One region of the Planococcus notacanthi genome, then DNA from elsewhere that is predicted to be linked to it. Evidence: riboswitches for the same ligand, from Rfam matches in the RefSeq annotation. Region 1 holds a riboswitch; each other region holds the start of a gene.
The links. Region 1 has a riboswitch for lysine ahead of QMA01_RS16155 (Na+/H+ antiporter NhaC family protein). Riboswitches for the same ligand answer to the same signal wherever they lie in the genome.
Positions count from the first base shown of each region.

Region 2: another riboswitch for lysine. It lies ahead of QMA01_RS06670 (aspartate kinase); the one in region 1 lies ahead of QMA01_RS16155 (Na+/H+ antiporter NhaC family protein).
Region 3: another riboswitch for lysine. It lies ahead of dapA (4-hydroxy-tetrahydrodipicolinate synthase); the one in region 1 lies ahead of QMA01_RS16155 (Na+/H+ antiporter NhaC family protein).

Region 1 covers NZ_JASDCQ010000005.1:140,063-150,801, reverse strand. The annotation lists gene QMA01_RS16160 (sodium-dependent transporter) at 1-1,303, opposite strand, end outside; gene QMA01_RS16155 (Na+/H+ antiporter NhaC family protein) at 1,500-3,074, opposite strand; lysine riboswitch at 3,183-3,365, opposite strand; gene QMA01_RS16150 (bifunctional metallophosphatase/5'-nucleotidase) at 3,437-4,780, opposite strand; gene QMA01_RS16145 (sulfite exporter TauE/SafE family protein) at 4,793-5,620, opposite strand; gene QMA01_RS16140 (DUF72 domain-containing protein) at 5,620-6,480, opposite strand; gene QMA01_RS16135 (DNA alkylation repair protein) at 6,655-7,335, shown strand; gene QMA01_RS16130 (hypothetical protein) at 7,672-7,857, opposite strand; gene sufB (Fe-S cluster assembly protein SufB) at 8,017-9,414, opposite strand; gene sufU (Fe-S cluster assembly sulfur transfer protein SufU) at 9,435-9,872, opposite strand; gene QMA01_RS16115 (cysteine desulfurase) at 9,862-10,739, opposite strand, start outside.
Region 2 covers NZ_JASDCQ010000001.1:1,356,071-1,366,809, forward strand. The annotation lists gene QMA01_RS06645 (MarR family winged helix-turn-helix transcriptional regulator) at 1-23, opposite strand, end outside; gene QMA01_RS06650 (acyl-CoA thioesterase) at 98-565, opposite strand; gene sdhB (succinate dehydrogenase iron-sulfur subunit) at 689-1,459, opposite strand; gene sdhA (succinate dehydrogenase flavoprotein subunit) at 1,482-3,230, opposite strand; gene QMA01_RS06665 (succinate dehydrogenase cytochrome b558 subunit) at 3,276-3,890, opposite strand; gene QMA01_RS06670 (aspartate kinase) at 4,269-5,507, opposite strand; lysine riboswitch at 5,648-5,823, opposite strand; gene uvrC (excinuclease ABC subunit UvrC) at 5,861-7,657, opposite strand; gene trxA (thioredoxin) at 7,712-8,026, opposite strand; gene QMA01_RS06685 (electron transfer flavoprotein subunit alpha/FixB family protein) at 8,184-9,149, opposite strand; gene QMA01_RS06690 (electron transfer flavoprotein subunit beta/FixA family protein) at 9,573-10,346, opposite strand; gene QMA01_RS06695 (enoyl-CoA hydratase) at 10,367-10,739, opposite strand, start outside.
Region 3 covers NZ_JASDCQ010000002.1:376,377-387,115, reverse strand. The annotation lists gene QMA01_RS09425 (efflux RND transporter permease subunit) at 1-2,442, opposite strand, end outside; gene QMA01_RS09420 (hypothetical protein) at 2,542-2,790, opposite strand; gene QMA01_RS09415 (TraB/GumN family protein) at 2,905-4,071, opposite strand; gene ypfJ (KPN_02809 family neutral zinc metallopeptidase) at 4,203-5,048, opposite strand; gene QMA01_RS09405 (SAM-dependent methyltransferase) at 5,106-5,717, opposite strand; lysine riboswitch at 5,824-6,002, shown strand; gene dapA (4-hydroxy-tetrahydrodipicolinate synthase) at 6,130-7,020, shown strand; gene QMA01_RS09395 (STAS domain-containing protein) at 7,066-7,905, opposite strand; gene QMA01_RS09390 (GGDEF domain-containing protein) at 8,026-8,964, opposite strand; gene QMA01_RS09385 (alpha/beta fold hydrolase) at 8,977-9,777, opposite strand; gene QMA01_RS09380 (YsnF/AvaK domain-containing protein) at 10,223-10,739, shown strand, end outside.

The sequences.
Region 1 (10,739 bases):
TTCCTAAGCTGAATTTCCACCAGGCGCCAAGTCGGATATCCGAGATTTCGTTGGCATGGCCTTTGAGAAGATCCGCTTTGCGGAAGACCCAAACAACCAGCACAACTTCCACTAATCCGATTGCTGCAACCCCAAATTGGTTAATGAAGTAATCTGCCAGATCCAGGAAGTACAATCCACCTTGTGTCGCAAACAGAATCGAAATCAAAGCAGCAAGTCCGCCTCCGAATAACACCGCTTTGTTACGGGAAATTCCAAATTTCTCAGAGAATCCAGCGACATAAGTTTCAGTAATTGATATTAATGAAGTCAAACCCGCAAGTGTCAGAGACAAGAAGAACAGAGTCCCGAACAAGCCATTGAATCCTGGAAACTCATTGATGATCTGTGGAAAAACCACAAAAGCAAGACCGACGCCTGCAGTTGCGACATCACCTACAGCGACGCCCTGCTGAGCAGCCATAAATCCAAGAGCTGCAAATATTCCAATCCCTGCTAATAATTCAAAAGCAGAGTTGGCGAATCCTGTGATAAATGCATTATTTGTGATATCTGATTTTTTCGGAAGATAACTTGAGTATGTGATCATGATAGCGAATGCTACTGATAAACTGAAGAAAATATGCCCATAGGCCGCTACCCAAACCGTCGGATTCAGTATGGCATCAAAATCTGGTTGGAAGAAGGCTTCCAATCCTGTCAATGCGCCATCCAATGTGACCGCTCGAATTACAACAGCAAGGAAAATGACCACCAATGTCGGAATGAAAATCCGGTTGGCCAGTTCAATTCCTTTTTTAACACCTGCCAGCAGAATCCCCAATGTAATGATCCACACCAATGCCAATGGAATGAATACACCCCAGACAATTCCGCCGGTCTGTCCCGGTTGAACTGTCAGCTGTAAAAAATCATTGAACAGGAAATCTTGTGTATCCGTACCCCATGCCTGATTGAAAGAAAATATAGTATAGCGCATTGCCCAGGCGATGATTACAGCATAATATACAGATATGATAAAGGACACAAAGACAGCCCACCATCCCATCCATTCCAACTTCTTGCCGCCCATTCTAAAGAATGACAACGGTGCTGACCCGCGATACTTATGGCCAATGGTAAATTCAAGTATAAGAATCGGTATCCCTGCAGTCAACAATGCAAATAGATACGGTATGAAAAATGCACCCCCGCCATTTTCATACGCAACATACGGAAAACGCCATATGTTCCCAAGACCTACTGCAGAGCCGACGGCAGCCATGATAAAGCCGGCACGTGTACCCCATTGCGAACGTTCCATCTCTCTTCCCCCTTTGTTTTCTCCCATTTTATTTACATAAAAATAGGAATTTTGATTATTTTCAGATTATTAGTTAATCTAGAAATAGTATACCGAGAGGCTCCTTTAATGTAAAGATGAAATCAAAATATTTTCTAAAAAAACTATTGCAGCAAAAGTAAAAAGGCAGAGAATAAGCTTCTCTGCCTTCTTTTACTTAAGCATTTTGTTGTTTTTCAATAATAGTTGTCCGTCGTGACCAGACAATGAATAACACTGCCAGCACCAAAGCCACTGTTCCTAATGACAGCAGCAAAGAACCGGTCAAACCTATGACAATATACCCTATTGCAGCAATGACTGCAGCTGTTAATGCATACGGTATCTGCGTTAAGACATGGTCCATGTGATTGCTCCCCGCTCCAGTTGAAGACAAAATCGTCGTATCGGAAATAGGTGAACAATGATCTCCAAACACAGCTCCCGCCAAGACTGCGGATAGCGCCGGCAGCAGCAGCGAAGGTTCCGCTTCAATCATAATGGTTCCAGCAATCGGCAACAGGATGCCGAATGAACCCCATGAAGTTCCTGTTGAGAAAGCCATGATTCCTGCGAGAACAAATAATAAGACTGGGAGAATTGAAGTTGGAATATTGCCATCAGAAACCACACCCGCTAGATAAGCGCCAGTTTCAAGAGAACCGATCAAAGAAGTCAAAGACCAGGCAAAGACTAAAATGAGTACGGCTCCTATCATTGATTTAAGGCCAGCCCAGATGCCTTTTCCAATCCATCCAACAGTAGCTGTTTCGTTCTTTTTCATCTGCAGAACATATAGAATGATCGACGTCAATGCACCCAAAATTCCGCCTGCTAACAGGGAAGCGGGAACATCGGTATTTTCAAAAATCAACCAAATATCGAAAACATGTCCAGCATTCTGATAACCCGTCCAGATCATCGCGCCTACAGTACCGACAATCAACAATAGAATTGGAAGCAATAGGTCTCTTACATGTCCATAAGAATGCGAAGGGAACTCTTCTTTCATTTCACCCGGTATGGTTTTCTTAGGGTCAAAAAGCTGTCCCTTTGTAATTGCCAGCACTTCGTGTTTCTTCATTTCCCCGAAATCCACATCCCGGATAGCTACAAAGAAAACAATCGCCAACGAAGCAACTACATAGAAATTCATCGGTGCCATCCACAGGAAGGCTTCTAAAGCGGAATATTCCACAAAAGTCTGGCCAGCCAAGATCGTAGCAACAATCCCTATGATTGCAGCTCCCCAACTTGAAACTGGCGAGATTACACAAACTGGCGCTGCAGTCGAATCGATGAAATAGGCAAGTTTCGCACGTGAAACTTTGTAGCGGTCGGTGATTGGGCGTGCAACCTGTCCGACAGCCAAAGCATTGAAATAATCATCGATAAAGATGACGATGCCTAAAACCACTGTAAGGACTTTTGCGCCTCTTCTTGACTTGATGCGTGTCGAAGCCCACTCAGCAAAGGCATGGCTGCCGCCGGATAAGCTGACGAATGCGGTGATGATGCCAAGCAATAAAAGAAAAAGAATGATAAAGACATTATAAGCGTTAAAGCCTTCGTCCCAAAAAATGATCGTAAATGATTTGACAAGCTCCTGTAAAGCATCAATTGGTGCAAACCAAGTCAAAATTACGGCTGCCGCGACAATACCTGTCCCCAGTGACAACAGGACACGGCGTGTCAATAACACCATAACGATTGCAATAATCGGCGGCAAAATCGAAAAAATCGTATTCTCCATGAAAACTCCTCCTTATTTTTTGATGGGTGAAAAATGAGACAAAAAAGGCCGACCTCTCCAGTTGGATCAGTCAGCCTTCTACAATTCGTCTGTGCGATACACATCAAACAACCCTGTAGCCCTCCATTTACGCTTCCGCCTAAATGACAGTATCATTCTTGTTCAGAATGATCCCAATCCAATTTCCGGAGACCCCAGAAAATCGATTTCGGCAAAACTTCCTTTCAGATGCGGTCAACGCGGTCAAACTCGCACATCCTACTGATCAGCTCTGCAGCCTCTACCCACCAATATATATTTCTTTGTTAGCATAGCCCAAAATACTGACAAAATCAAATGCCTTTTTAGTCTGAACATTCCTTCTACTTAAGGGCTTTGCTGTGAAAATACTGACTGAAAACATCCCGCAGGAACTCAGGCATGAAATACGTTTTAGGCGCTCTCTTTAAACTCGGGAAAAAATAACCGAATGTCAACATATCCAACGTCACCAGTTTATAGATTTGGTCATGCATCGCCAGCTGTCCATTGATATAAAAATGGTGATCAGTTATCTCCATATTCATATGAAGCATCTTCCCAAAAACCACACCACGGAATCCCATTCCTTTTAATTCAAGCTGTGGCCATTCCGCATTCAGCGATTGCAGGTAGATTTCTTTCAACTCCGCTCCACTCAGTTCGACAAGACACGGATTGATCGGATGTGGCAGCATTTTATGGAAATCATAGCGAGTCAGAGCACCTTTCGGCATATCTTGCATAAAAATTCCAGCATTAAAAAGCGCACAGTCTGCTTCCGTAAATTCGATCAATGCCTGTCCGAATAATAGACCCATCTCGGAGTCTTTAAACCACTCTGCTTTTAAGCTTTTCGTGCTGTGGAAGACCAGTTCCCCCAATTGCAGTTTTCCCTGCTCGACCAGGAATTCATCAAATCCTTCCTCCACTTTTCTTAGTTGGGAAGTCTCGATCAGTTGTGCAGAAGATTTCTCAAACTGCTCCTCTACAGTGACATGGCCGATATAAAAACCAAACTTACCAGCAGCCCCCATCAGCGTATTTCCTTGCCACTTCCCGTCATGAAAAATATGATGGGTATGAGCACCTAAAATAAGGTGGATCTGTGGACAAAGCTCGGCTAATAATTCATCTTCCTTAACACCAAGATGAGACAGGCAGACGATTAGATCCACTTCGTTTTCAATTTCCTTTACTGCTTCTATAATCGATTGTTTTGCATCGGTGATCTTCCAGCCAAGTTTCTGATAAAAGGGGGTGAATTCTGCAGTCGCTCCCACCAGTCCGATGCGTGTGCCATTTTTTGTATGAATAACGTGGAAAGGCTTTGCCCAATCCGGCCGGCGCCCTTGCAAGTCAAATAAATTCGATACCACTACCTCAAAATCCGCTTCAACATATAAATTATTGAGTTCGTCCTTGGACAAGGTGATGCCTTCATTATTGCCGATAGTAACGGCATCGTAATGCACTTCGTTAAGCAAAAGCACATTACCCTGGCCAGCTGTTCCTTCCGTATACGGATGCGAGCGATCAACGTGGTCACCAATATCCAGAATCAAACAAACATCGCCAGCCTCTTCATGCCAGCTTTTCCGCTCAGCGAGAAAAGACTTGATGCGCGGCCAATTCTTGAAATGGCTATGCAAATCATTGGTATGGTAAATATGAATGGTTTCGCTCATGAAAACACCTCTTTAAGAACTAAATATTCCTTCGTAAATCGATCGAAGCCCCAGAACCAGGAGCACTAGACGTAAAATAATGACCAACGTTTCGGAGTTAAGGTGTTTGTTTAGCCGAGCTCCGAGTTTCGCACCAATGTATGCACCTGGGACTACTGCCGCTGTGTAGATCCATGGCACATGCCCCAATGAGATGTGAGTGATGGAATTGATGATGGCTGATAAAAAGACCATGAACATCGATGTTCCGATCGCCACATGAGGCGGAAACAAAAACAATAGAATCATGGCAGGGACAATGATGGATCCTCCACCGATTCCGAAAAGCCCTGAAGCAAACCCCACAAAAAAGGTCAGCAGCAAAGCAAACCAAATAGGGTAACCATATATATATTCTTTCTGCTGCTTATCTATAAAAGTCGTCTGGCGGCCGTTATCAACAAACCAATGGACTTCCTTTAAATGATCTCTAATCAATAAAAGCAAAGAGAGCAGGACCAAAAGAATGCCGAAATAAAGATTGAATGAAGGAAGATCCAGGTTTTTATTGACAAAAGCACCGATTACCGTTCCCGGCGCACTGCCCGCAAAGAAAATGATACCACTTTTGTAATCGACCGTTCCGACTTTCATATAAGCCAAGGTTGAAGACAGACCAGTGAAAATCATCATAATAACGGATAAGCCAACAATTTGTTGAGGAGATAATTCAGGGAAAAAAGCAAAGCCTGTTCCAAGAAATAATAGTGCCGGAACCAGAATGACGCCTCCCCCTAAACCAATCAAAGCGCCTACGATACCGGAAACGATTCCGACAAGCGCCATGACGATAAAAACCATCAAAATTCACCTTCAAACAGATCCATTTGTTTCGGCGAAAGGCCTTCAAATGCCAAACCATTCATTTCCTGAAACTGTTTGGCGTCGCCTGCCGCATGACCTCCCGAATTATTATTGAAGATGACATAAACATTTTCTGTGGTGTCGGATAAAGCCTTTACGGCGCGGCTTATTTCTTCTAATTCTTTTTGATTGTAATCATAGAGATAGCGTACTTCACGCCATTTTTGGCCGTGCCCCGGATTGAGCCAGCCGTGCACATTACGGCCGTGAAGACGCAGCAAGACTTTGTCTTGACGTGTAGACACTGGAACAAGGGGAATGGAACCATCCCCTGCCTGTGGTTCATCACAGACTGAATGGATCAGATGGTTTTCTCGCAGAAACTCCAATGTCTTTTCGCTCATCCCTTCAGCATACCAGGATTGGTGGCGGAACTCGATAGCCATATCAAATTCCTTCAGTCGCTCCGTTATTTCACGAAGCTGGTCGACATTTTCTTTTTGGCAGTCAAACCATGGCGGAAACTGCAACAGCACCATCGCCAGTTTACCGGCTTCTTTCAATGGACGAATGGATTTGCTGAATGCATCAAACATCTCATCGCGCGTTTCAAATGGATTCTCTCCCCGCTGGTGGCCGGTCATGCCCTGATAAGCTTTTACCACAAACTGAAATTGATCAGGAGTTTCCTCAATCCACTTGCGGATATTCCGCTCGGGCTGTACAGCATAGAAAGAGGAATCCAATTCAACGATTGGAAAATGTGCACTGTAATCAATCAATTTTTCTGTTTTCTTTGAGCCTGGGCTATAGACATCCGGATGGTCTCCCCAACCCGTCAAACCTACATAGATCATTGTCCCGCCTCCATTTTTTCGTTATTATTTTATGATAGCATAGAAAAAAACCAGCGTCTTTATAATAGATTTCTGCCGATAGATTAAGCAGAACTGAGGGAATCTATTCTTATTATTCAGTTCCCTGCTTTTGGGTATGCTACACTTTCACAAAAGACTTGGGAGGTTGATTTGATGGAAAAACAGCCTTGGGACTCCAAAGGAATTATAAATAAGTTCGAAGCTCACCGCAACATGGAAATGGCCGCACCAATGGCTGCTTATATGCGCAATCAATTTGCTTTTTTAGGCATTAAAACACCTTTGCGAAAAGCTTTATTGAATCAGCAGTTCCGCGAATTCCATTTGCCCGAACGCAGGCATTTAACCGAAGAGGTATGGAAACTTTATGAGTTGCCGGAGCGCGAGTACCAATACGCCGCCATTGCTGTGCTTGAAAAAATGAAAACGCAGCTGACTTTGGAGGACCTGCCGTTTTTACAGCAAGTGATTGAAAGCAAATCCTGGTGGGACAGCGTCGACGCCATTGCACCGCGAACTTTGGGGCATGTTATTCAAACAGAACGCGCTGCCGGAACTCTTCATATGCTTAAATGGTCAAAAGCAGAAAATATGTGGACAAACCGCGCTGCCATTCTCCATCAATTAAAATATAAGCAAGATACCGATCCTGCAGCACTCAGCCAAATCATTTTGAAGCACGCTGGTTCTTCTGAATTTTTCATTCAAAAAGCCATTGGTTGGGCATTGCGCGAGTATGCTAAAACAGATTTGGAGTGGGTTCGGACTTTCGTTTTCGAGCACTCCCTAATGCCGCTCAGTAAACGTGAAGCGTTGAAGAATATTAAATACTAAAAGCCTTCGTTTCACAGGAAATCCGTTTCTGCTGTGTCTCTTCTCTTGTTAAAAATCCCATTGGTCATGCAGAAACGCTGTTTTTGTAATGACGGAAAATATCCGAATAAGATAACTGGGCAAAAGGCTTTGCCGCTTTCTGGTCGTTCGTCGGAATTGGCAATCGTTCATATGGATTTTCCATCGTTGTGCCAAAGTTTCTGATAGAACACGAGCTGTAGTGCGGTCCAAAAAAGTTGGCAATGGCTTTCGGCAATCCGAAAAAACCCGGCACCAATGCGCCGGGTTTTTTCCTATTCACTATTTTCATCGGTTAAGAAGTTTTATCTTAATGACTTAAAATAATCCGCCTAGCCCTTTTCCGCCAATTACGGATTTAGCCGATTCGAAAAGCTCTTTCTTTTCATTTTCATCGATTTTCCCGTCTTCATATGCTTGTTTGGCTTGTTCCATGACTTCTTTCGCCTGTCCTAAATCTGCATTGCTCAGTTTTTCTTTCAATGCATCGAATGTTTGACTCATGTCCTACATTCCTCCTTTTAAATTTAAGCTCTTAGTTCCTATACCCATTCTGTAGACCCTAAAACTGAAGAATCCAGCAATCGCCTCTTATTCCCCTGAAAGAAATAAAAATAACCCTTGGCATGAACAATGTCATGCCAAGGGTTTTGGATTAATCTATTAACCGATCGAGCCTTCCATTTCGAACTTGATCAAACGGTTCATTTCAACCGCATATTCCATTGGAAGTTCTTTCGTGAATGGTTCGATAAAGCCCATTACGATCATTTCTGTTGCTTCCTGTTCAGAAACGCCACGGCTCATCAAGTAGAACAATTGCTCTTCAGATACTTTCGAAACTTTCGCTTCATGCTCCAAAGATACGTTGTCGTTCAGGATTTCATTGTATGGAATGGTATCAGAAGTAGACTGATTATCCATAATCAATGTATCACACTCGATGTTTGAACGAGCGCCATCGGCTTTGCGGCCGAAGTGCACGATTCCGCGATACGAAACTTTACCGCCTTGTTTCGAGATTGACTTCGAAACAATAGAAGAAGATGTATTAGGAGCCAAATGGATCATTTTCGCTCCAGCATCCTGATGTTGTCCTTTGCCGGCGATTGCAATCGACAACGTCATGCCGCGTGCGCCTTCGCCTTTCAAGTAAACAGCTGGGTATTTCATTGTCAATTTCGATCCGATGTTGCCATCGATCCATTCCATTGTACCGTTAGCGTCAACAAATGCACGCTTGGTCACTAGGTTATAGACGTTGTTCGCCCAGTTCTGGATGGTCGTGTAACGGCAATATGCATCTTTCTTCACAATGATTTCAACTACCGCTGAGTGAAGTGAATTCGTTGTGTAGACTGGAGCTGTACAGCCTTCCACGTAATGTACGCTTGCGCCTTCATCGACAATGATCAATGTACGTTCGAATTGACCCATGTTTTCAGAGTTGATACGGAAGTAAGCCTGTAGAGGAGATTCCACTTTGATGCCTTTAGGCACGTAGATGAAAGATCCACCAGACCATACTGCAGTATTCAATGCAGCGAATTTATTGTCAGCTGCCGGGATGACCGACTGCCAGTATTCTTTGAACAGGTCTTCGTTTTCACGAAGAGCGGCACCGGTGTCTTTAAAGACGATCCCCATATCTTCCAATTCAACTTTCATGTTGTGGTAAACCACTTCAGATTCATACTGAGCCGATACACCAGCCAAATATTTTTGCTCTGCTTCTGGAATGCCCAACTTGTCGAATGTGCGTTTGATTTCTTCAGGAACTTCATCCCAAGAAGTCTGACTTGCTTCAGATGGTTTTACGTAATACGTAATTTCATCAAAGTTCAACGAACCCAAATCTCCGCCCCATTGTGGCATCGGCATTGAATAAAACAATTTCAATGCTTTCAGACGGGATTTCAACATCCATTCCGGTTCTTCTTTGATCTTCGAAATTTCTCTTACAATATCTTCAGTAAGTCCACGTTTGGATCTGAAAACTGAAACATCCTTGTCGTGGAACCCATATTTATAATCACCGATTTCCGGCATTTTTTTCGCCATCGTCGTTCCTCCGTTCTGTGTTACGATTTTTCTTCGTTTTGCACGCCTTTTTCCATGGCTTTCCAAGCTAAAGTCGCACATTTAATACGGGCCGGGAACTGAGAGACGCCTTGCAATGCTTCAATGTCACCAAGGTCAATCGAATCATCGTACTCTTTGCCAAGCATCATATCAGAAAAGATGCCGGAAAGCCGTAATGCCGTATCAATTTCCTGCCCCTTAACTGCCTGCGTCATCATCGAAGCTGAAGCCATAGAAATCGAACATCCTTCACCGTCAAACTTCGCATCTTTGACGATGCCGTCTTCGACCTGCAAAGTCAGATGGATGCGATCTCCACAGGTCGGATTGTTCATCTCGATATTGACGCTGTTGTTTTCAATTGTGCCCTTATTGCGGGGCGTTTTGTAATGGTCCATAATGACGCGTCGGTATAATTGATCTAAATTAGAAGACATCGTTGAAATACTCCTTTGCTGAACGCAGACCTTCCACTAAGCGGTCAACATCTGACTCGCTATTGTATAAGTAGAAGCTTGCGCGTGCTGTAGCTGTAACTTCCAGCCATTTCATCAAAGGCTGCGCACAGTGATGGCCTGCACGAACCGCAATACCGCTCATGTCAAGGACAGTGGCAACATCATGCGGATGGACATCGTTCAAGTTGAAGGTGACGATGCCTGCCCGATGCTGGGGATCAGCTGGACCGTAGATTTCCAGTCCTTCGATGCCGCCCATTTTATCCATCGCATAAGCAGCCATTTGGTGCTCATGTTTCTCAATTTCATTTAAGCCGATTTCGTTGAGAAAATCAATCGCTGCGCCTAATCCGACAGCACCTGCAATAATAGGTGTACCGCCTTCAAACTTCCAGGGCAGCTCTTTCCAAGTCGAATCGTACAATCCGACAAAATCAATCATTTCTCCACCAAACTCCACCGGTTCCATGTTGTTCAATAATTCTTTTTTGCCATAAAGAACGCCGATCCCTGTAGGGCCGCACATTTTATGGCCGGAAAAAGCAAAGAAATCACAGTCAAGCTGCTGTACATCTATTTTCAGATGCGGTGCTGCTTGAGCGCCATCGACAACCATAACCGCTCCATTTTCATGGGCGATCTGAGCGACTTCTTTGACCGGGTTCATAGTGCCGAGAACATTCGAGACATAGACCATCGAAACAATCTTCGTCCGTTCGGTTACAGCAGCGCGAACCTGCTCCAAGGAAATCGTGCCATCTTTTTCAAGTTCAACATATTTCAAAATGGCTCCACGTTCTTTCGCCAATTGTTGCCACGGAATAATATTGGAATGGTGTTCCATGT
Region 2 (10,739 bases), on a different contig from region 1:
ATGCCTTGCTTGTCATCATTCATTAATAATTACCACTCCTTGAAAAACCATCTTCTTCTTATAGTGAAGGTTTTTTATTGATATAGCAAGAACTCACTTATTTTTTAACGGTCGCCAACTGTTCGGCACGCAGCAATTCGATGTCTTGCTCGGACCAAGGATGGCCTTTTCCAGTCTTTTTCGAAATCTGGACGATCGTCCCTCTCCCAGTGAAACATGTTTCCTCTTTTTCGTTGACCGTCCAATAATGGACATCTGCCGAAGAAGTTCCGACACGCGCGATTTTGACGTAGACACTCAATTTTTCATCAAAAAAGACTTGCTGCACAAAATCCACTTGCATATCCGCGACGACAGGAAATAATTCATTGCCAGCTTCCAACCAGCGCTGCATCAAACCCATCTCTTTCATGAATTCAATCCGTGCAAATTCAAAATAAGCGATCGGTACCGTATTGTTCACATGACCGAACATATCGGTTTCAGAAAACCGCACTTGCACCGGAGCGGAAAAGGAAAATTCCCGGCTCCACTCATTGAAATTCTCAATATAATTTGCTTTCATCGAAAAAACCTCCACTGGCTCAACTTCTTCATTTTCCTAGTATATCAAAAACTTGAGAAAAGAGCAGGCATTTTCTAAACAGGACAAAATAAAAACCCCGCCGCAGCGGGGTTTTAGTGGATACTAGTCAACCATTCTGTCGCTTCCGAAGAAGTTCCGGAACATTTGAACAGTCGTGTCGCGGTTCAACGCTGCGATTGAAGTTGTCAAAGGAATTCCTTTTGGACAAGACTCCACACAGTTTTGAGAGTTACCGCAGCTTGCAAGTCCGCCTTCACCCATAATCGCATTCAAACGTGCATCGCGGTTCATAGAACCAGTTGGATGCGCGTTCATCAAGCGAACTTGTGAAAGTGGGGCAGCTCCGATGAAATCAGATTTATCGTTGACGTTCGGGCATGCTTCAAGACATACGCCGCAAGTCATACATTTAGACAATTCGTAAGCCCATTGGCGCTTGCGCTCAGGCATACGTGGTCCGTCTCCAAGGTCATGCGTACCATCAATCGGCACCCATGCTTTAACTTTCTTCAACGAATCGAACATCCGGCTGCGGTCAATGACAAGGTCACGGACAACAGGGAATGTCTTCATCGGCTGAAGGCGGATTGGCTGTTCCAATTGGTCAACTAAAGCAGTACACGATTGACGCGCTTTGCCATTGATGACCATCGAACATGCTCCACAAACCTCTTCCAGACAGTTCATGTCCCAGTTTACAGGAGTGGTTTTCTTCCCTTCCATGTTGACAGGGTTACGGCGAATTTCCATCAATGCCGAGATGACATTCATATTCGCTTTATATGGCAATTCGAACTTTTCCCAATACGAATTCTCATCCGTAGAGTTTCGGCGTTCGATTTCAAATATAACCGTCTTTGCTGCTTCACCCATGGTAAATTAGCTCCCTTCTAGATTATGCTTTTGCTGAGTAATCACGTTTGCGCGGTGGAATCAACGATGTATCGACTTCTTCATAGTGGAAGATAGGTGCATCATTGCCATTAAATTTAGCCATAGTCGTTTTAAGGAATTCTTCGTCATTACGATCCGGGAATTCCGGTTTGTAGTGAGCTCCGCGGCTTTCGTTACGGTTAAGCGCTCCGATTGTGATCACTCGTGCTAAATGTAGCATATTTCGCAACTGGCGTGTAAACATTGCGCCTTGGTTGCTCCAAAGCTGTGTATCAGTAATATTGATATGGTTGAAACGTTCAAGCAGTTCCTGGAGTTTTTCATCCGTCTTCTGCAAACGATCATTGTAGCGTACTACTGTTACATTGTCCGTCATCCATTCGCCAAGCTCTTTGTGGAGGACATAAGCGTTTTCTGTGCCGTTCAATGCAAGGATTTCTTCCCATTTGCGCTGCTCTTCTGCTTCGTATTTTTCATAAATAGCCGAAGGAAGATCTTCTGCCAACACATCAAGGCCATTTACATATTCAATAGCGTTTGGTCCTGCGACCATACCGCCGTAAATCGCTGAAAGCAATGAGTTCGCACCTAGACGGTTACCGCCGTGTTGAGAATAATCACATTCACCCGCTGCCAAAACGCCAGGGATGCTTGTCATTTGGTGGTCATCGACCCATAATCCACCCATTGAATAATGGACAGCCGGGAAGATTTTCATTGGTACTTTGCGAGGGTCATCACCAGTGAATTTCTCGTAGATCTCAATGATGCCGCCTAGTTTGATATCAAGCTCTTTAGGATCTTTGTGTGAAAGATCCAGGTAGACCATGTTCTCGCCATTAATGCCGAGTTTTTGGTTGACGCAGACATCGAAGATTTCACGTGTTGCAATATCACGTGGAACCAGGTTTCCGTAAGCTGGATATTTTTCTTCAAGGAAATACCAAGGCTTGCCGTCCTTGTATGTCCAAATACGTCCGCCTTCCCCACGAGCTGATTCTGACATTAAGCGCAGTTTATCGTCTCCTGGAATCGCTGTCGGGTGAATTTGGATAAATTCGCCGTTTGCGTAGTATGCACCTTGCTGATAGACGATAGAAGCCGCTGAACCTGTATTGATGACAGAGTTCGTCGATTTCCCGAAAATGATCCCCGGTCCGCCAGTTGCCATGATGATAGCATCTGCACGGAACGATTTGATTTCCATAGTCGTCATATTTTGAGCTGTGATCCCTTTGCCGACGCCTTGCTCGTCAAGAACAAGACCCAGGAATTCCCAGCCTTCGTATTTCGTGATCAGTCCGCTCACTTCGTAGCGGCGAACTTGCTCGTCCAATGCGTATAGCAATTGCTGGCCAGTTGTTGCACCGGCAAATGCTGTTCTGTGGTACATCGTTCCACCAAAGCGGCGGAAGTCCAAAAGGCCTTCCGGCGTACGGTTGAACATAACGCCCATGCGGTCAAACATCCGGATAATTCCAGGTGCTGCATCCGCCATTGCTTTTACGGGACGCTGATTCGCAAGGAAGTCGCCTCCGTATACAGTATCATCAAAGTGAATATCCGGGGAATCCCCTTCACCTTTTGTATTAACCGCTCCGTTGATCCCGCCTTGCGCACATACTGAGTGGGACCGTTTAACGGGAACGATTGAAAATAAATCGACGGAAGAACCTGCTTCTGCAACTTTAATTGCTGCCATTAGGCCAGCTAGGCCGCCACCGACGATCGTAATTTTGCCCTTCGCCATGTTAGTATTCACTCCTCTTTTAGTTCACCAATGATTGAAACATTCTTAAACGAATGCAAACAATGCTCTGATACCAATGATCGATAATACAATAAATACTAGAAGTGTGAAATATGTTGCATTTCGTTGAGATGCTTCGGATTGTGTGATTCCCCATGTAACAAGGAAAGACCAAAGTCCGTTTGATAAATGGAAGACTGCAGCCAAGACACCGACGATGTAGAATGCCAGCATGAACGGGTTGCTTAAAATGTTTTCCATCATGTTGAAATCAGCTGCAGCAGCTGCTCCGATTGCAACTTGGAATCTTGTTTCAAATACGTGCCAAGCGATGAAGACTACAAGGAAGACACCTGTATAGCGCTGTGCAACGAACAGAATGTTGCGCAAATAGCTATAATGGCCAGGATTGTTCTTCGAAGTAAACGCTATGTATAGGCCATAAAACGCATGATACAAGATTGGTAAATAGATGACAAAAATCTCCAGGAAAATGACGAATGGAAGATTAGCCATAAATTCGGATGCTTTATTGAATGACTCCACACCCTGAGTTGCAAAATGGTTGACGATTAAGTGCTGCGTTAAGAATAAACCGATAGGAATGATCCCCAACAATGAGTGCAGCCTGCGCATTAAAAATTCACGATTGTTATCCAAAATTTTACCCCCCTCAAAACATTGATTGGCAGCGTCCAGAGCAAACGAAAAATTGACGAAAGCACCTGAAGCCGCAACACCATCATGATACAAGAATATGACATATTTATTGTACTCCCCCCCTCTGAGAGCGTCAAGGCAACGAATCCCTTTTAAACAGATAGTTATTACATTAAAAAGGGGGACTTCACGCCGCATAAGGGGGAAAACCTATGTGAATGTAACCGTTTTATTAGATTTATGCGAAAAAGCGATTCTCTAATTGAGAATCGCTTTTTCAGCTGTTTCTGCTGTATTCCACTGTTGTCGGGATTATCGCAGCATTGCTATTGAGAATTTGAACATTTTGTGAATATTTTCACGTACACCGTTTTTAATTCAAGATATGTCTTGATGCACCTGAAGTTCTGAAAGTCCATAGGCCTCGTGCAAAGCATTTGCCGATTTCTTCATATCCGTTTCCGGCACTACCACTGAAATTTTGATCTCAGATGTGCTGACCATCTTCACTGGGATGTCTTGACTTCTCAAAATATCAAACATCCGTGCAGCCACCCCTGGATTTGATACCATGCCTGACCCGACAATGGAGACTTTCGATAGGCCGATTTCCACATTCATGGAAAGAAAGCCAATTTCACTTTGAGCTTCAGTCAACACGCGGCGTGTTTCTTCCAAGCTTTCCTGGCTGATGGAAAACGATACCGAAGGAGGAAATTCATCACTGATGCTTTGAACAATAATATCAACGTCGATCTGATTTTCTGCCAACTTGGTAAAAATATTTGCCAGCGATCCGTTAAACGGTTTTTTGTAAATGACAGTTACACGCGCTACCCCAGGTTCGAACGCTACACCTCTGACGATTAAGTTTTTTTCCACAGTGATCACCTCTTGTATGATTGTGCCAGGCTCGTCTGAATAACTTGCTCTGACCGATAATGGTACGCGATTGTTTTTTGCGAATTCAACTGCACGCGGGTGTAGCACACCTGCTCCCAGATTAGCGAGTTCGAGCATTTCGTCATATGAAATCTGTTCCAGCTTCCGTGCACCTGTTACAAAACGTGGATCGGAAGTGTAGACACCGTCGACATCGGTATAGATTTCGCATTTTTCAGCTCCGAGCGCTGCCGCAAGTGCGACTGCGGTCGTATCGGAACCTCCCCGGCCAAGGGTGGTGATGTTACCGATTTTATCTACCCCTTGGAATCCAGCCACTACACATAAATAACCATTGTCAAGCACGCGTTCAAGCCGTTCCGTGTGAATTTGTTCAATCCGGGCATTTCGCGGAACAGACTCTGTTTCAATTCCGGCTTGCCACCCCGTAAACGATAGCGCTTCATGGCCAAGCTTCTTAAAGGCCATAGCCAGTAACGAGATGGTAATCTGCTCGCCTGTAGCCAATAGCATATCCATTTCCCGTTTCGGCGGCTCAGCTGAGATTTCCCCTGCTAACCCAAGCAGCGTATCTGTTGTCTTGCCCATTGCCGAAACCACAATGACTACGCGTTTTCCTTTTTCTTTTTCTCGAATGGCTCTTTCTGCCACTCCAATGATTTTCTCAGGTGTAGCAACAGACGTGCCTCCAAATTTCATGACGATCGTTTCCATTCCATCCACTCCCACATTTAGTATGTGGCCCTCAACATGCCTAGCCAGGAAACAGCATAACTCCCGGGCAAAGACACAAAAAGAGGCAGCTCACCGCAACCGCGGCAAACTACCTCTTTTATCATGTACGAAAAACGTCCATGTGAGATAGCCCTCCAGAGATTGACTCTGACAGCTCTGCACTTCTTAAATGCAGAACCAGCATGCGAAACAGCAGTAAATACGCACACTTCGGCGACCGCCCCTTTCAACATTCTTCACGGATTCTGCAAATCTCCAAATGCTTACTATTGACGTTCGCGCCTCTATCATCACTTTTCCAAGTGATTCAATTATGGTCTTACGATAACATGTTATGAATCGCTTGGCAATGTCTCCTCAGCAAAATGCTGATTGATGGATGTCGCCAAAGCTAACGGGATTCCCGCTTGTTGAATATCTTCTATAGAAGCTTCTTTTATTTTTTTGACGGAACCGAAATGCTTCAGCAATTGCTGTTTGCGTTTCGGGCCAACTCCTTCAAGGCCATCCAAAGCGGACTGGATCGAATTCTTGCCGCGCAGCTGCCGGTGGAACGTGATAACGAAACGGTGGACTTCATCTTGAATGCGCTGCATCAAGTAAAATGCTTCGCTGGTCCGTTTCAACGGAACCACTTCAGGAGGTGAACCATAGAGCAATTGGGACGTTTGGTGCTTGGCGTCTTTTGCCAAACCGGCAATCGGAATCGACAAGCCGAGTTCATCTTCCAGAATTTCACGGGCTGATTCCATTTGTCCCTTGCCGCCATCAATGACAATCAAATCCGGCAAAGGCAATCCATCTTTCAAGACCCGTGAATAGCGCCGGCGGATCACTTCACGCATCGCTGCATAATCATCGGGCTTGGAAGCGTTTCGCGTTTTGTATTTCCGGTAATCTTTTTTAGAAGGCTTGCCGTCAATGAACGTAATCATTGCAGACACCGCATCGGCACCTTGAATATGCGAGTTGTCGAACGCTTCGATGCGCAAAGGCGTTTCAATGTTCATTGCTTCACCTAAATCTACGCATGCACCGACTGTCCGTTCTTCCTGGCGCTCCAATAGCTGAAATTTCTCTTTAATGGCAATCTCGGCATTTTTCTTCGCCAACGCCACCAAATCTTTTTTCTTGCCGCGCTGCGGAACGAGCACCCGGACTCCGAGCCATTCTTTCAGCATATCCGGATCGTCCGCTTCCGGAAGCAGAATTTCATTGGGCTTAACATGGTTCGGTTTTTCGTAAAACTGGCCAAGATAAGTCAAAAATTCTTCTTCCGGGTCCCGGTAAAGCGGGAAAAGCGAAACATCCCGTTCAATCAATTTGCCTTGGCGCACAAAAAAGACCTGCACACACATCCAGCCTTTATCGACCGCATAAGCAAATACATCGCGATTGGTGAAATCATTCATCGCCATTTTCTGTTTTTCCATAACGGTTTCAATCATCGAAATTTGGTCACGGTATTCCTTGGCCCGCTCAAATTCCAGATTTTCTGCCGCTTCAGACATTTTCTCGACCAATTCCTGTTTGACTTCACGAAAACCGCCATTTAGAAATTTGCTGATGCCGTCGATCATTTCCTGATAGGTTTCTTTTTCTACTGGCTTGACGCATGGCGCAAGACATTGCCCCAAATGATAATACAAACAAACCCGGTCCGGCATGGTATGGCATTTCCGCAATGGGTACAGGCGGTCCAGCAACTTTTTCGTCTCTGCCGCGGCATAAGCATTCGGATACGGACCGAAATACTTGCCTTTGTCTTTTTTGACATGTCTGGTCGTGATCAGCTTCGGATGGCGCTCACCGGTAATCTTTAAATACGGATAGCTTTTGTCATCTTTCAGCATGATGTTGTATTTCGGATCGTATTTCTTGATCAAATTCAATTCAAGAATCAGCGCTTCCTTATCGGAAGATGTCACGATGTATTCGAAATCCTCGATTTCATTGACCAAACGCTGGGTTTTTGCATCGTGGCTTCCCGTAAAGTAGGAGCGCACGCGATTTTTAAGAACTTTCGCCTTGCCGACATAAATGACGGTATTCTGGCGGTCCTTCATCAAATAACAGCCTGGTTGATCAGGCAATATTGCTAATTTATGCTGAATCAATTCGTTAGCCATCTTTTATCTCACCCTATTAAAAAACCGGGCACCATCACTGGACCCGGTTAAGAATTATGCGTGTTTTTCAACCAATTCAGCCAATGCTTCTTTTGGTCTGAAACCAACTACTTTATCTACTGTCTCTCCGTCTTTCATCAATAGCAAAGTCGGAATTGACATGATGCCGTAGTTTCCAGCTGTTTCCTGGTTTTGATCCACATCAACTTTTACGATTTTAACTTTATCGCTCATTTCAGCGTCTAACTCTTCCAGCACTGGAGCAATCATTTTACATGGTCCGCACCAAGTTGCCCAAAAATCTACTAAAACGAGTCCTTCTGATACTTCTTGTGAAAAGTTCTGATCTGTACCGTGTACGATTGCCATGAATAATTCCTCCTTATGATTAAAACCAAACTATATACAGAGTATAGCATGCGTTAAAAACAACAGCTATTTATTTGCCTACTCTTCCATTACCCGTCAATTGGGTGCGTTAAACAGAAAATGGCGGCGAGTCTTGTAGACCCGCCGCCATCCAAAATTACATTACTTTCTTGAATTCTTCTGTCAGCATCGGGATGACTTCAAACAAGTCTCCGACAATGCCGTAATCTGCTACTTTGAAAATATTCGCTTCTGGATCTTTGTTGATCGCCACGATCACTTTCGAGTTGGACATACCCGCCATGTGCTGAATCGCTCCGGAAATGCCGGCTGCAATATACAGGTCCGGTGTAACCACTTTCCCTGTCTGTCCGATTTGAAGCGAGTAATCGCAATAATCTGCGTCACATGCGCCACGGGACGCGCCAACAGCGCCGCCTAGAAGATTCGCCAATTCCTGCAATGGCTCAAATCCTTCAGCACTCTTCACGCCACGGCCACCGGCGATGATGACTTTCGCTTCCGAAAGATCGACACCTTCAGAAGATTTGCGGACAACGTTTTTAATGATGGTGCGAAGGTTCGTGATATCTACAGACAATGAACTAACTTCGCCTGTACGCTCCTGGCGTTCAAGTGGTGCAATGTTGTTCGAACGCACTGTGATAAAGTCGATGCCTTCTTTCAGCTTCACTTTTTCAAATGCTTTACCAGAGAAGATCGGGCGGATAAAGACAGCTTCATCGCCTTCGCCTTCAATATCCGTTACGTCCGAAATCAATCCAGCCTGCAACTTGGAAGCGATTTTCGGTGCCAGGTCTTTTCCGACTGCTGTGTGGCCAAAGACAAGGCCTTCCGGATTTTCCTGCTCAACGACTGCCATAAATGCTTGGCCATAGCCGTCAGATGTGTATGACTTCAAGTGCGGGTGTTCTACCGTTACGACACGGTCTGCTCCGTATGCAATCAATTCAGCACCAAAATCAGCAACCGAATCCCCAATCAGAACGCCTACTACTTCTCCGCCGCCAGAAATTTTCTTGGCAGCCGCAATTGCTTCAAATGAGACATTACGCAAAGCGCCTTCACGCGTTTCGCCCAAAACTAATACTTTTTTCGCCATAGTCCGTTTACCCCCTAAGTAGATGTGAAAATTATATGGAACCATTACTTGCTGTCAGTCGAATGGGAAGTAGCCTATTCTTCGGGATGCAATCCACTCTGGCTGTGCGGCTGAAAACATGCCGCTTCGCCAGATCGTCTTACCCCTGTCAGAGCTGAATGGGCACCTTCGCTTTCTTTGTCCAGACTCCGGTACCCAACTTTTTGGGTCATAAGCCAACCCAACTGTGCGGCAAAGAGCGCCACTTCGCTGGTTTGTCTTATGCCCGTCAGAGCTGAACGGGCACCTTCGCTTTTCTTTGTCCAGACCCCGGCACCCAACTCTTTGGGTCATAAGCCAGCCCAGCTGTGCGGCAAAGAGCGCCACTTCGCTGGTCTGTCTTATGCCCGTCAGAGCTGAACGGGCACCTTCGCTTTTCTTTGATTAAATAACTTTTGCTTCGTTGCGCAATAGTCCGACCAATTCTGTCACTTGGTTGGAAATGTCGCCTTCCAGAATACGGCCAGCCGCTTTTTTCGGCGGCAAGTAGATTTCAATCGTTTCAGTTTTAGCTTCTACATCGTCTTCTTCGATATCCAAATCATCCAATTCCAATTCTTCAAGCGGCTTTTTCTTCGCTTTCATGATACCCGGAAGTGATGGATAGCGAGGCTCGTTCAGCCCTTGCTGAGCAGTAACTAGAAGCGGTAAAGATGTTTCCAATTCTTCCGCATCCCCTTCAATGTCGCGGACGATGGTAACTGTTTCGCCTTCGATGCTCAAGCTGGTGATTGTCGTTACGTAGTTGATGCCAAGCAAATCAGCCACACGTGGTCCGACTTGTCCAGATCCGCCGTCGATTGCTACATTCCCTGCTAGAATCAAATCAGCTTCTTTATCTTTCAAGTATTCAGCCAGTATGTACGCAGAAGTAAACTGGTCCATTTCTTCAACATCGTCTTCTGTATTAATCAAGACAGCTTTGTCAGCGCCCATCGCAAGTGCGGTACGCAGCTGCTTCTCTGCTTCTTCATTGCCGATTGTGACAACTGTCACTTCGCCGCCGTGTGCGTCACGCACAGTGATGGCTTCTTCAATTGCGTACTCATCGTATGGATTGATGATGAATTCCGCTCCGTCTTCCTGGATTTGTCCACCTGAAACGACGATTTTCTCTTCTGTGTCAAACGTACGTTTTACCAATACATAAATGTTCATGAACGTAAACCTCCCAAGTATTATTTCCCTTTAAAATGTGCTTCACGTTTCTCCAGAAATGCCTGGATTCCTTCTTTTGCATCTTCTGAAACAAAAACAGTTCCAAAAGATTGTGCTTCTGCATTTACGCCTTCATGATAAGACGCAGGCTTTGTGTACTGCAGCATCCCAATCGCCGCTTTAACGGAAACCGGGCTTTTCTTCGCAATTTTACGGGCGATTGAAAGCGTTTCCGTTAACAGTTCTTCTTCAGCATAAGCCCGGTTAGCCAAACCATATTGTGCAGCTTCGGTACCGGAGATCGGATCGCTCGTCAACAGCATTTCAGCTGCTTTCGCCGAGCCTACATATCTTGGCAGGCGCTGCGTCCCAGCAAACCCGGGTATTAAGCCC
Region 3 (10,739 bases), on a different contig from region 1:
TTCAAAGTCGTCGACTTCGCCGAATGCACGAAGCGTAATCGAACGATCCGCCTGTTGATGCGGAATCTGTGCTAATGTTTCGGTTTCTTCAGCCGTCAACAATTGATCCATCGGAATCAATTGCGGCGGTCCCTGTTCACTAAGTGAAGGGACATCGAACTGAGACAAATCGATTGGCTCTCCATCTTCAATGCCTGACTGTTTCAGGAACACTTCGTATGGCACTTGGCCATCATAAATCGTGTAGAGCGGTACACCCTGCGTCAAAAGCTGCAGCTGATTCGTCACTGTGCTGAGAGCTATGTTGTTGGTCTGCAGCGCATCCTGGTTCGGCACGTATTCTATAGCCGGCACCGGTTCCCCAAGGTTATCGGTAACGATGTCCGCGCCGTTTTCAAGCAGCTGTCCTTCCAGCCTGTCACGAAGCGACTCTAATTCTTCAATGTCTTCACCTTTAATATCTACAGTGACAGGAGCGCCGACTGGCGGACCCTGTACAATCGTATCCAGGAAGATTTCAGCTTCCGGGAAACGTTCACGCAGTTCCGGCTGCCATTTGCTGATGAAATCGGCAGCTGTCGTGCTTTCCCGGTCGATGCGGAATGCCACTTGCCCTGTGTTGCCGCCCGTATTGTCCATCGACGCCGAGAACAAGTTCGGCAATCCTTCACCGGTAAAAATGGCCGTTTCAGCAACATGCTCATCTTCGGCAATGACCTGTTCCGTCAAATCCGCAAGGAAGGCATCGGTTTCTTCAATGGTCGTGCCTTCTGCAAGGCGGACATCCATCGTCACTTCTTCACGGTCTGCGGCCGGGAAAAATTCAAACGGCGTAAAGAGCGCAAGCGACAACAGGCCTGTTGCAACCAGCAAGCCGCCGAGGCCTACCAGAAGCGGGCGTTTTAATACGCCACGCAGAACTTTATTCGAATAAAACAACGCAATTTTCTCAAGCTGCTTTCCTAAAAATCCGGGAGTATCCGAAATTTTCTTCGCTTTCCGTTTCGTCTTCAAGTATTGCATCATCGGCACCAATGTGATTGACAGCACCGTCGAAGCGATAATTGTCGTAATCAGAATACTCGGCAACGCTTTGATGAACGCACCATTTCCACCAGATAACAGCAGCAACGGCGAAAATGTCACAACGATCGCCAAACTGGAAGAAATGATCGATGGGTATACTTCCCGCACACCTGTTACGGCTCCATCCAGTGCAGAATCACCCAGTTTATAGCGCCGCTGAATGTTGTCATTGACTACAATGCTGTCATCCACCAGAATACCGATAGCGATAATTAGGCCGATGACCGAGATCTGATTCAAATCGACACCCATGAACGGAATTGGAATCATGCCGATCAGCACGGAAGCAAGCACTGTCAAAGCAACGGCTAATGCGCCGTATAAGGTAAGGCCTGCCGTTGTGACAATCAAAACAGCCAATACAGCAATCCCCAAAGAAACATACAAGCTGTCAAAAATCGTATTGACATTATCCGCTTGGGATTCGTATTTTTCAGCCTGAACTCCAGCTGGCAGATCTTCTGCAAAAGCTTCAATGATTTCAGATACATTTTCATCTACAGAAGGAACATCCTGCTCAGTCTGCAGGAAAACGGTGTAGGAAATGGCCTGTTCCCCTTCAAATGTAACGATATCGGTAGTTTCCTGATCCACTAATTCAATCGCCGCAACATCAGCCAAAGGGACGGCGGCGGCACCCACCTGCAGCTGCTCCAGCTTTTCGATGCCTTCGCTTCGCTGCACAGTCAAGCTGACCTGTTCGTTGCCATTGTCATGTGTACCGAGCGACAGCGGCTGGTTCGCCTGCTGAAGCGATTCGAGTACTTCAAATGGCTGAAGATTGTTGGCAGCCAGTTCTTCGCTGTTCAGTTCAACAAGAACCTGTTGCGTGTCCAGGCCTTTCACTGTGGTTCCAGCAACTCCAGAGACAGCCTCCACTCTTTCCGATAAATCGGATAAAGCATTGTCCATATCAGCCAACTCTTCTTCATCCCCGTAGAACATATACGACACCAACGGGAAAGTCAGGTCCAATTTCTCAACCGATGTCTCCTGAGCGGTATCAGGGAATCCCGCTGTTGCATTGCTCGCCTGCTGCTGAATGCTGTTGATCAGCTCATCGGGATTCTCACCATCCTCCAATTCCAAGGTGATGATAGAAGCGGAATTCGAAGAAACAGACTGCATCGATGTAATGCCATCCACTTTCTGAATTTCACGCTCCAGTGGATTGGTTATCGATGTCTCCACTTCCTCAGGCCCCGCACCCGGCAGAATCGTGGAAACCAGAACCAAGCTAGGCGGTGTTTCCGGAATTTCACGTTGCGGCAAAGTCAGAAACGTATATGCTCCTATAATGGAGAAAATCAAAATCAAAAAAATAAAAAGTTTGCTGCGTTCTAAAATATAGTTCATCAGCCAGGCTCCTCTGCGTTTTGTATAACTATTGTATAACTATGTATTTGAAAAGACCAGTAAAAAGCATAGAAAAACCGGACGAGTTTCCATCCGGTTCTACAAACTTTGTATTTTTTGCTGTTTCATTAAAAAAGCGGCGATCAACAAGACCAGCGGCAGCAAAATACATAAACGGAACCAGATTCCTTCTCCGCCCATAAAAATGAGCAACATGGGTGGAAGCAAGGCAATTCCGCTCCACGCTATGGCTTTCCAAGACTTTTTCCAGAGACCGACAATCACCAGCACAATCGACGCAATGACCAGAGACCACAATACAATCCCAACCAAAAAGAAGCTCACCACAACGCGCCTCCCTATCGTCATCAATCTCTCACTTAATCTATACCCAATTTCTCGAAATAAACATCCATATACAATAAAAAAAGACAGCCATAAAGGCTGTCTGAAAAATTCTACTTATAGATTCTGGAAAAATAACCGGATAACATCAAGTCCACCGATGACATTTCCCGCCGCAGTCCCCAAATTGGTCAGTACAACGACCAGCAGAACCCGCGTGACTTTATTATCCCAAAATCCTTTCAGAGTGAAAACATCTTTGGATAAGGTTTGAAAATCGCCGACATTCGGCCGGCGGACATAAGCTTGAGCTAATCCCGAAAACCAGCCGGCCGCCAGTAGTGGATGGAGTGCGCCAATTGGGCCACCCACAAACGCTGTCAAGATGGCAAATGGGTGTCCAAATGCAGCAGCGGCGCCGATTGCCCCAAGGCATGCCGTCCACAAAATCCAACTGACGGTCTGGTCGATTCCTGCTGCCGGGTTATTCATGAAGGTGATGGCAATCATCGCCACCAGCGCCAACGGAATGGTCCAGCCGATGACTTTTGGCCATTTTGATTTTGGAGGAACTTTCGATAATTCCGCCAAATCGTGTTCATTGTGGACTTCTTTTACAATCCCAGGAATATGGGCAGCACCAAGAACCGCCACAATTTTTTTACCCGGCGCTTCTTTGATCTTCTGCGCCAGATACTGGTCGCGTTCATCGATCAATGGCTCTTTCAGTTTAGGGAAAGACTGGGTGAAATCGTTCATGACTGCATTTAAGGTATCTTGTGACTTCATCTTCTCCAAGTCTTCTTCAGAGATGGTTTCTTTGCTGAAAATGCTGAAGAAAACCGAAGTTAATAGCTGGGCCTTGCCCATGAAGCCGATATTCCCCCAGATGCGTGAAAATGTTACTTGGATATTGCGGTCTGCCAGCACAAGTTCCGCTCCGGCTTCTTTAGCGGAAGCGATCCCCTGGATCATTTCCTGGCCAGGCTTGATGCCGAACTGATCTGCTAGGCGGTTCTGAAACGAGGAAATCGCCAAATTCATCAAGAGCAGACTGGCTTTCTTGTCTTTGATGACTTTGAAGATATCGGTCTCTTTCCACTTGCTGCCTTGCATGACCGATTCATAGCGCTGCGCATCCAATTCGATGCACACCGAATCAGGCTGCTCCGTTTCAATAACTTCTTTCACTTGCTCTGCACTCACTTTCGATACGTGTGCAGTCCCAATCAAAATCAATTCTTTTCCTTCATATTCTATGCGAGTAATATTATCTTGCGTCATGTTGTACTTCCTTTATAGAACTGAATTTCTTTCCATATACAAATGAAAAGACTGTCTATTCTTTATAATGGATTACAATAGCGAAAATATCAATGCCGCACCCTTGGATTTCCACTAAAAGAAGGTCCGGGTCATAAATCAGTGGCATTAAAAGTGTCGCCTTCTTTCAGGTTGCCGGCTTGGAAGCCTTTGTAGAACCAGCGCTTCCGTTGCTCTGAACTCCCATGGGTAAAGCTCTCCGGCACTACATAACCGCGTGAACGCTGCTGAATAGTATCATCCCCCACCGCACTCGCCGCTGTCAGCGCTTCCTCCAAGTCCCCTTCTTCCAAATAGCCCATGCCTTGCGCATGATGCGCCCAGACACCTGACAGATAATCCGCCTGCAACTCCAGGCGAACCTGTAATTTATTGTATTCTTCTTCACTCAATTGATTGCGCAGAGGCTGCACTTCTTCCATAACACCTAGCAAATTCTGGACATGGTGCCCAACTTCATGCGCCACTACATAAGCCATGGCAAAATCACCCGGCGCCTGGAACTGGGTCTGCAATTCATTGTAGAAACTCAAATCAATGTAGAGCTTGTAGTCGCCTGGGCAATAGAACGGTCCGACTGCTGCACCTGCCGTCCCGCAAGCGGATTCAACACTTCCGGTATACAGCACCAATGTCGGTTCCACATATTCCATGCCTTCCTCGGCAAAAACTTCTGTCCAAACTTCTTCGGTATCCGCGAGGACAACTGAAACGAATTCAGCCAATTCCTCTTCTTCCTGTGTTGCTTCATAAGGCTGGTTTGACGTTGTTCCACCTGAGCCTCCCAATTGGTCCAGGATGACACCCGGATCGCCACCTAAAAACGCTACAAGCAGCACAATCAGAATACCGCCGATTCCGCCGCCTGCCACCATTGCACCGCCTTTGCCTCTTCGGTCTTCTACATTTCTACTGGCTTTTCTGCCTTTCCACTCCATAGGACTCCCTCGTTTCAAAATGCTTTTTGTTTACCCATACCCGTTGCAACGCGTGTTCTAATCCACTTCATGCAAACGGTAGATTAAAAAACGTTCCCGGAGATCTTTATCGAAACCAGGCAGCTGAATTTCTTTTGCCAATTCAAAAACGGTACGTGTCTCCAAAAAATCACTGTAATCCTGTGAAGCAAAAAATAAGATCACCTCGATTGTCCTTGGACTTATCTCGGCAGACCGTATGATTTCATTGATAAATGCAATGAATATCTGGACAGAAAATGGATTAAAAAAATAAAATACAGTGTCCCGTGCCGTTATTGGGTAATCCTGTGCAAGGCAGTTATAGAACGTCACCTTCTGCTCAGCGTTTTTATGTTTTTTCACATATTGTCTTTTATTTTCAAGGGCCTTTGCATAAAATACGGGATTCATTTCGATTCCAGCTGTTTCTGATCCGAATACATGATGGGCATAAAAATTCAATCTCCCTTTGCCACAGCCCACATCCACCAGACGGCCACCGGGAGACAGGCTGTAGTTTTCGAACAACCTGTCCAGCAATTTGTAAGGAGTCGGCTCATAACGGTTGTGGTGAAGGGAATCCGTAAAGCCCCGCTGATTTCCACTGGTTGTGATATTCAACCGGCGGTCGTATTCCTGCTCTTTCATCCCAAATCACTCCTTCGGTATAAAATTTTACTCTGATGACCTTGCAATTAATAGTGGAATTTGTTATAGTACAGCTAATTCAATATTTCTTGCTCCAGCTTTTATGGAGTAGGATAGAGGCGCAAAAACCATCAGTACGCAAAACGAGGAGTATGAGCTCCGTTGACGTTTGCCGAAAGGGGGATTTGCCGAAGTGGCGGAAATCTCATGTTTCCGTGCGCTGGGTCTGCATTCAATAAATGCAGGACTGTCATATAGGGAACTATATGGAGGGCTATCTGATGCACAGGAACGATTGGTAAACATTGTTTCTACTGCAGCAACGAGTCCCTCGTTGCTGCTTTTTTGTTTATTCCTGACTAGGCCCCTCACCTCTAAGCTACGACAAAAATTAGAAAAGGGTGTGTTCTTTATGAATTTTGGCCAAGTAATTACAGCAATGGTGACGCCATTCGATCAACATGGAGACATTGATTTTCCGGCAACACAACAATTGATAGAGCATTTGATAGCAAACGGTTCAGACGGCCTGGTCGTCGCAGGGACAACCGGAGAATCTCCGACTTTAACGGCAGAGGAAAAAGTTGAATTGTTCCAGTTTACCGTCCATACAGTAGCCGGACGGATTCCAGTCATTGCAGGAACAGGTTCCAATAATACACGCGCTTCCATCTCCTTGACAAAACAAGCAGAAGAAACGGGCGTTGATGGCATCATGCTGGTCACACCATACTATAACAAACCTTCACAGGAAGGCATGTTCCAGCATTTCCAGGCGATTGCCGCGTCTACAAGCCTGCCGGTCATGCTCTACAATATTCCAGGACGCAGCGTGGTCAATCTATCTCCGGAAACGATCATTCGCCTGTCCAAGATCGACAATATCGTTTCTGTTAAAGAAGCGAGTGGAGACTTGGACGCAGCTGCAGAAATCATCGAAAAAACAGCGGATACATTTTCTGTTTACAGTGGAGACGATAGCTTAACAATTCCAATGCTGTCAATCGGCGGCACCGGCATTGTCTCAGTTTCCGCGCATATCATCGGCAACGATATGCAGGACATGATTACCAGCTTTAAAACAGGAGATGTAAAGACCGCGGCGGCTATCCACCGCAGATTATTGCCGACAATGAAAGCATTGTTCGCTGCGCCAAACCCGTCTCCGGTCAAAGCGGCACTTACGCTGACTGGTGTTCAAGTCGGCGGCGTGCGCTTGCCGATGATTCCATTGACCGAAGAAGAAACCATCACCTTGCGTAAGGCATTGCCTGACGTCCATTCCGAAGCCGTCACTAACTGATACAAGATAAAAAACGCTGAAGCCCAGAGCTTCAGCGTTTTTTCATCAATTGACTTTCATTTGTTCCAAAACCCGCTTCAAGCTGCCGCCGACCTCCAGCACTTTCAAGTCAACTCCGATCTCAGTTAACGTTGTAGCGATTTCGGGACGGATTCCGGTTAAAATCGAGCGGACACCAACCAATTTCAACGACTGGATGATTTTGAAGATTTGTTCAGCTACCATCGCATCCACGCGCACCACTCCTGATAAATCCACAATCAGCACGCTGATTTTCAACTGATTCGCGGCCAACAGTGTTTTCTCCAGAATATAATGGGCGCGGTCAATTTCAATATTCCCCACTAAAGGCAACACTGCGATGTGGTCACTGACCGGCACGACGGGGGCTGAAAGCTCCAGAAATTCCTTCCTGGCTGATTTCAGTTTCCGCTGGTACGATGCTGTATAGGCTTGTGTATATGAGTATGCCGCATGGTCCAACAAGGAATGGAAAAATTCCATGACATCAAAGAGAAGCTGCAGCTCCATCTTTTTGTGGACCGCTTCTGTCTTGATGACGGTTCCGATATGTTTGCGGTAAAGAGACGTTTCCGCCAACGCATCTTCCAGCGATCTTCCGGTTTCAAGAAAGAAGTTTCCCGTCTCTTCTCCCCACTCTTGAATATCTGCATAGACCTTTCGAACGTCGCAGCTATTGCTGATCGACTCTCCGATCAGTTCCACAAAATGGATCCGGGTCTTAGTGACAGTTTCGATAAAGGCTTTGTTCGTTTCAAGCTGTGCTGCCGGAACATTTTTCACCACTTCTTCATAGACCAATTGAGCAATTAATTCCTTATCCTCGCTTACCCGTCCACCCAACAATCGAATATCTTTTTCCATCGGAATCCCCCCAAAGACGAAGACATTTATATATGCCTATTATAGCCTTTGCTCCAAAGAATGTAAGGGTTTTATTTTATTGATTTAGCTGGATGGAAATTGGAGAGCCAAAGCAATTTTTTATTCGTCTCCAACCACACAATTTCTGCCCTTGGCTTTGGCTTTGTAAAGAAATTCGTCCGCCCGTGACAGCAAGCTATCCATTCCTTCTCCAGCCACATAAACCGCAGCACCGATGCTGACAGTGATAGGGACATGCAGCCAGTGGGCTGTTTCCATATGCTTGCATAATGCATTGCCCATGGCCAGGCCGTCCTTCAGTCCAGCGTTTGGCATGACCACCACGAATTCTTCACCGCCGAGCCGAGCCACGATATCAGCGGATCCGGTTTCCGCTTCCAAACGCCAGGCCAGTTCCTGCAAGACCGCGTCGCCCATCTGATGGCCATGTGAATCATTGACCTTCTTGAAATGGTCAATATCTATGACCAACAAGGCCACTTCCCGGCCAGTTTCAGCCTGAAGCAAGAGTTCTTCCAATTGTTCGGTCAGGTAACGGCGATTTTTCAATCCCGTCAACGGATCTGTTGTAGCCAGTTGCTGCAGTTTGAAATTAAGGTCCATCAATTCTTGCTGTTTGCATTCCACTTCATTCATTACTGTTTTCAGCTTTTCGTATGCTTCGGCCGTCTCACGGTTGACCTTTTCAGCATTGCGCTTTGCCAGCAGCAATTCCTTTTCATACTCCCCGCGGACACTCATTTGAATCAATGCACATTCGTAGGAGCCGTCGCGTTCTATCGTATTCATCAAGACAGGCAGGGAACCCGTCTCGCTTTTCAATGTCAAAAACATTTCGTTTACAGTGCCATGCATTTTGATGGAAGGAGTAAAGTAGGTCTGGAAGTAAACCCGTGAAGCGACTGTCAATAAATCATGCATGTGCTTCGGTTGTTGCGCACCTGTCATGAGCTGCAAGGTTTTATTCATTTCCACGATGCGCAATTCATGATCCAATATCAAATATCCACATGGCGCTCGATCAAGCTGCTGTTCCACTGTCTTCTCTCCCTACTCCGCCAAATAGGCCTTGATGTGTTTCACTGTTTCATCAGAATCGCTTAAATGCGGATTATGGCCAACTGCTTCCATCACAATCAGTCGGCTCCCCTGGATGTGGTCGTGGACATACTGCCCGACTTCCGCCGGTGCAATAGCGTCGAACTTGGTCTGAAGAATCAGCGTGGGTACAGCCACTTTATCCAATTGATCGCGAAGATCCGTAGTAAACGTCACTTCAGCAAATTGCCGCGCAATCATCGGATCATTCGAGCATAAAAGATGTTCAAAGTCTTCGGCGAGCTCAGGACGCTGCTCATTCTGCATGACGACCGGCGCCAAGTATTTAGCCCACTCCATATAATTGGTTTCCATCATATCCAATAATTCGTCAATGTCTGCCCGTTCAAACCCGCCATTATAGCCAGGCTCATTCATATAGTAAGGAGAAGGTCCGATCATGACCATTTTCTCCATCAATCCAGGTTGCTCAATTGACGCCAGCATACCGATCATGGCACTGACAGAATGGCCGACAAATAGGAATCCTTCCATCTCAAGTGATGCACAAACCTCCAAAAGATCCTGTTTGTAGCCATCCAAAGTGCTGTAACGCTCTTTGGAATACGCTGTCTTGTCACTGTTTCCAGCTCCTACATAATCAAAAGTGACGACCCGATAATCCTGTTCGAAATTGGTAATCGTATTATTCCACACTTGTTGATCACAGCCAAAGCCGTGTGCGAATACTATTGTTTTTTTCCCTTGTCCAGTCACTCGGACGTTATTGCGTTGCAAAACATCAATCCCCATTGTCATCCCATCCCTTGTGAACTTGCCGCCCTAAGGCTAAATTCGAATATATAAAAGTAAAATACGCCTTAATCATAGCATTAATAGTTCAATCTTACTGTTTATAAAGTAAGGATTCCCTTAATTTTATCGATTCCATTCTTTTGTACCGCCATCTTATACAATTAAAAGAAAGCAGATAAATATCTGCTTTTCAAATGAAACCGAGAGTGCTTTATAGTCTCTTTCTATTCATTTGATAAGATTTTTATTTTATAAAATAGTTGTGTCTCCGGAATTGTTCCGGTGCCTGGCACCATGCAGTTTCCAAGCATAGTCATCCGCACAGAAAAGAAGATGTTTCAATCCCTCTCCTACTCTTCCATGGTTTATTTCAAAAAACTACGGGGTAGACAGACAGTACCTTACTTCACAGGTGATTTATCACTATTAGGAGGAATTGACAATGACAAACAATAAAAACACATTTATCCAAGCATATGACGTACAAGCAGAAGTTCTGCATAAAATAAGCGAATTAAAAGCACAAGGCTATAACGAAGAAGACATGTATGTAATCGCGAAACATGACGATCAACTGTCCATGGTCCAAGGCCAGACGGACGTGCACTTAAACACACAAGAAGACGATAACTTCATGGGCAAATTCAAATCGTTCATTTCAGGTGAAGATTCCACACGGGATGCATTCACTCAAATGGGATTAGGCAGCGGCGAAGCGGATGAATACTACCGCCAAGTCGAAAATGGCAAGCTGGTTCTTTACGTGAACAGCGACTATGGCACTTCTTATAAGCAATACTCGGGCGCGCAGACAGCAACCGGAACGGCAACTGCCGGCAGCCATGAAGAAGAGGAACATTTGCGCCTTCACGAAGAGCGTTTGAATGTCGACAAAGAACGCGTACAGACTGGCGAAGTGAATGTCGGCAAACATGTGGTCGAAGAACAGCAGACCATCG